2 regions of the Nonomuraea sp. NPDC047897 genome follow, and region 2 is predicted to be linked to the other one. Evidence: predicted binding sites of a transcription regulator. Region 2 holds the regulator's gene; the other holds the start of a gene.
The links. Region 2 encodes HrcA, which represses chaperone genes, less so after heat shock. Its sites were predicted from a motif close to TTGGCACTCTCNNNNNGAGAGTGCCAA; they were not measured.
Positions count from the first base shown of each region.

Region 1: a site for HrcA is predicted at 1,416-1,442, ahead of groES (co-chaperone GroES). Genes of this name have one in related genera too.

Region 1 covers NZ_JBIDCC010000001.1:91,668-94,134, reverse strand. The annotation lists gene groL (chaperonin GroEL) at 1-943, opposite strand, end outside; gene groES (co-chaperone GroES) at 1,016-1,330, opposite strand; gene ACGF0J_RS00455 (methyltransferase domain-containing protein) at 1,632-2,467, shown strand, end outside.
Region 2 covers NZ_JBIDCC010000009.1:275,439-277,905, forward strand. The annotation lists gene ACGF0J_RS22270 (hypothetical protein) at 1-829, opposite strand, end outside; gene hrcA (heat-inducible transcriptional repressor HrcA) at 979-1,992, shown strand; gene dnaJ (molecular chaperone DnaJ) at 2,004-2,467, shown strand, end outside.

The DNA of each region.
Region 1 (2,467 bases), on a different contig from region 2:
GAACCTCGAGACCGACGTTCTCCAGCTTGAGGCCGATCTCCTCGCTGACGACCTGGCCGCCGGTGAGGATCGCCATGTCCTGCAGCATCGCCTTGCGGCGGTCACCGAAGCCCGGCGCCTTGACGGCGACGGAGGTGAACGTGCCGCGGATCTTGTTGGTGACCAGGACGGCCAGGGCCTCGCCCTCGACGTCCTCGGCGACCACGAGCAGCGGCTTCTTGGTCTGCGCGACCTTCTCCAGCAGCGGCAGGAAGTCGGCGATCGAGGAGACCTTGCCCTGGGTGAGCAGGATGTAGGCGTCCTCGAGGACGGACTCCATGCGCTCGGGGTCGGTGACCATGTAGGCCGACAGGTAGCCCTTGTCGAACTGGAGGCCCTCGGTGAACTCGAGCTCCATGCCCATGGCGTTGGACTCTTCGACCGTCAGGACGCCGTCCTTGCCGACCTTGTCGAACGCCTCGGCGATCAGGTCGCCGATCTTGGCGTCCTGGGCGGAGATGGTCGCGACGTTCGCGATCTCCTTCTTGTCCTCGACCGGGCGGGCGCTGGCGAGCAGCTTGTCGCTGATCTCCTTGGCCGCCTTGTCGATGCCGCGCTTGAGCGACAGCGGCGAGGCGCCGGCCGCCACGTTGCGCAGGCCCTCACGGACCATGGCCTGGGCCAGGACGGTCGCGGTGGTCGTGCCGTCACCCGCGATGTCGTTGGTCTTGGTGGCCACTTCCTTGGCGAGCTGGGCGCCGAGGTTCTCGTAGCGCTCCTCCAGCTCGATCTCACGAGCGATGGTCACGCCGTCGTTCGTAATCGTCGGAGCACCGAACTTCTTGTCGATGACGACGTTGCGGCCACGCGGGCCGAGGGTAACCTTCACGGCATCCGCGAGGGCGTTGACGCCACGCTCGAGCGCGCGCCGGGCGTCCTCGTCGAACTCCAGGATCTTCGCCATTTTGCTGAAAGTCCTCTCCTGGTGTCGAAGGCCCCGGCCGCAAGAGAGCGCCCGGGGCCCGACACGACCGGCTTACTTCTCGATGATCGCGAGAACGTCGCGGGCGGAGAGCACGAGGTACTCCTCGCCGCCGTACTTGACCTCGGTGCCGCCGTACTTGCTGTAGAGAACGATGTCGCCCTCGCTCACGTCGAGCGGGATGCGCTTGTCGCCGTCCTCGTCCCAGTTGCCCGGGCCCACCGCGAGGACCTTGCCCTCCTGCGGCTTCTCCTTGGCGGTGTCAGGAATGACCAGGCCGGAAGCGGTGGTCTGCTCTGCCTCGAGCGGCTGCACCACAATGCGGTCGCCGAGCGGCTTAACGGGAACCTTGGTGGCGGTCGTCACGATCGGACCTCCCCTTCAGATTTGAATGATCAGAAGAGGCGACCAGCGGGGCCTGCCGTCGCGGGTGCCAGACCTGCCTCGTCGCACGTTGGCACTCTCAAGGGGAGAGTGCCAACAGGAAACATATGCAAGAGGGGCTTGACAGTCAACACGAACGCGTCTGCTCAGAGCGATCAGGACCGAGACATGCCCATTTGGCGAGGCAGGCGGGGCCTTCGACCGGGTTCGTCCTGGCCACCTCCGGAGGGCGGTCACCCCCTCCGGCGGCGCCCGTACCGGGGGCGAGGCGCTAACGTCGTACGGCGTGGACCTCGACGCCTTCACCGAGCTGCTGACCTCGCGCGGCCGGCGCGCTCTGGAGGAGGCGCGGGAGCTGCGCGGCGCCGATCCGGTGGCGGCGGCGACCCGGCTGCGCAGGACCTACGACGCCGCGCTCGTGTCGGCGGCGCTCACCCAGACGGCGCTCAGGGAGCGGGCGCGGGCCAAGTTCGGGGCCGACGCCGAGCTGATGTTCTTCACACCGCACGGGCTTGAGCAGGCCACCCGCGCCGACGTCGCCGCCCACCGGGCGCGCCGCCTCACCGGCTGCGCCCTCCCGGCCCCGGCCCCAGACACGCTCCCGGCCCCAAACACGGCCCCCGACATGGCTCCCACTCCCGACATGGCTCCGGCTCCCGACATGGCTCCCGCTCGGGACGTGGCCCCGGCCTCAGCGGGCGGGCTGCGGGTGGTGGACGTCTGCTGCGGGGTCGGGGGTGACTTCCTGGCGCTGGCACGGGCGGGTTGCGTCGTGGACGCCGTGGACGCCGACCCGCTGACCGTCGCCGTCGCCAGGGCCAACGCCGAGGCGCTCGGGCTCGCCGACCGGATCACGGTGCGGGTGGCCGACGCCGCCTCGGTGCGGCCGGAGGATCACGACGTGCTGTTCGCCGACCCGGCACGGCGCGGGGCGCGGGGCCGCACGTTCGATCCGCTCGCCTACTCCCCGCCGTGGCCGGTCGTCCTCGACCTCGTGGCCCGGTCCCGGCGAGCCTGCCTGAAGGTCGCGCCGGGCATCCCGTACGCGTTCATCCCCGACGGCGCCGAGGCCGAGTGGGTGTCCGTCAGGGGGGAGGTCAAGGAGGCGTCCCTGTGGATCGC
Region 2 (2,467 bases):
TCATGAACAGGACGACACCCGCCACCACGCAGACGACGGCGACCACCCAACCGGCCCCGATCCACCACAGCGGCGGCTTGACCAGCTTGGGGTCCGGCCGCGCGCCGAACTGCGCCGCGCCGCCGTACGCGGGCTGCCCGGGGGCGTACCCGGACGGCCCTGGACCGTAGCCGGACGGCTCCGGACCGTACTGGGGTTGCCCGGTACCGTACCTCGGCTGCCCGTACGCCGGTCCGTCCTGCGGCGGTGCCTGCCCGTACGCGGGGCCGTACGCGGGGCCGGGCGCCTGGCCGAATCCGGGGACGCCCTGCGGCGGCGCCTGGCCGTGGACGGGACCCGAAACCGGCCGGTAGCCGAACGCCGGGCCGCCGGGAGGCTGCTGCCCGTAGCCGGGAGTGCTCGGTGGTTGCTGCCCATAGCCAGGGGCGCTCGGTGGTTGCTGTCCGTAGCCGGGGGCGCTCGGCGGTTGCTGTCCGTAGCCAGGGGCGGCGGTGGGCTGCCCGTAGCCGCCGAAAGCGCCGGGCGGACCGTAGCCCGGGGCGCGGTGGGGCTGGGACCCGTACACAGGCCCGCCGGGAGGGGGCGCCTCGCCGTAGGACGGGCCGCCGGACGGCGGCTCGGACGGCGGCTCGGAGGGCGGTGCGACGCGCGGTTCGGGGGCCGGTTCGGCAGCGGGAGGGGGCTCCGACGTGGGCGGGGAGGCGGCCGCGGGATCGGCGCCGGACTGCCCTGCGGGGGAGGGGGCGCCGGAGGACGAGGGGGCCTGACCGGGTCGCGGACCGGGCCCGGGCTGCGGGCCGCTCGGCTGGGACGGAGAATCATCGGTCATAGCGGCCAGTCTGAGGCCTGGAGGTTCGGCCACGCCAGGCACCCCGGTGCTCGGCTGTTATCGCACCTTCCAGGCAACGGCCGTACACTTGGCACTCGGGAACACAGAGTGCTAGAGCGGTTCCCGGAAGGCAAGCAGGAGGTGAGCACGTGCTCGACGAGCGGAAACTGGCGGTGCTCCGCGCCATTGTCGAAGATTACGTGTCCACCAACGAACCGGTGGGCTCCAAGGCGCTGGCCGAGCGCCACAACCTGAAGGTCTCCCCGGCCACGGTCCGCAACGACATGGCCGCGCTGGAGGAGGAGGGCTACATCACCCAGCCGCACACCAGCGCCGGCCGCGTGCCGACGGACAAGGGCTACCGCCTGTTCGTCGACAGGTTGTCGCAGGTGAAGCCGCTGTCGGCGGCCGAGCGGCGGGCGATCGAGACGTTCCTGGCAGGCGCGATCGACCTCGACGACGTGGTCATGCGCACCGTGCGCCTGCTCGCGCAGCTGACCCGGCAGGTCGCCGTCGTGCAGTACCCGACGCTGACCCGCTCGACGGTCCGGCACGTCGAGCTGGTGCCGCTCAGCGAGCGGCGCGTCATGCTCGTGCTGATCACCAACACCGGCCGGGTCGAGCAGCGGGTGGTCGAGCTGCCCGAGGTGGTGGAGGACCACCGCATCGCCCACCTGCGCGCCGTGCTCAACTCCTGCCTCGACGGGTGCGGCCTCAGCACCGTGCCCGAGCTGGTCGCCGACCTGCCCGAGCGGCTTCCGGCCGAGGACCGGCCCGCGGTGGCGACGATCCTGTCGGTCCTGCTGGAGACGCTCGTCGAACGGCACGACGAGAAGATCGTCTTCGCCGGGGCGGCCAACCTGGCCGGCGCCGACTTCGCCACGGGCCTGCGAGACGTGCTCGAGGCGCTGGAGGAGCACGTCGTGCTCATGCGGCTGCTCGGCGAGACTTCCTCAGACACCCCGTCCGCGCTCACCGTGCGCATCGGCTCCGAAAACCCCTACCTTCGCGGCACGTCCGTCGTCGCCACCGGATACGGTTCTGGCGACAATCAACTGGCCCGGCTCGGCGTGCTGGGTCCCACGAGGATGGACTACCCCGTGACGATGGGCGCCGTGCGCGCGGTGGCACGCTACGTCAGCCAGATCCTGGCTGCATCATAAGAGGTCGATAAGTGGCAAACAGCGACTACTACGCCACCCTCGGGGTGCGCCGTGACGCCAGTCAGGACGAGATCAAGAAGGCGTACCGGAGACTGGCCCGGGAGCTGCACCCCGATGTGAACCCCGACCCTGAGACCCAGGAGCGGTTCAAGGAGATCACGCAGGCCTACGAGGTCCTGTCCGATGCCAACAAGCGCCAGATGTACGACCTGGGGGCCGACCCGTTCGGCGGCGCCGGCGCGGGCGCTGGGGCCGGCGGCTTCGGTGCCGGGTTCCCGTTCAGCGACATCATGGACGCCTTCTTCGGTACGGCGGGCGGCGCGCGCGGGCCCCGCTCGCGCGCGCGCCGGGGACGCAACGCCACGATCCGGGTCGAGCTGGACCTGCGCGAGACCGCGTTCGGCACCACCCGCGAGCTGGTCGTCGACACGGCCGTGCTGTGCGAGGTGTGCCAGGGCGCCGGGGCCGCGCCGGG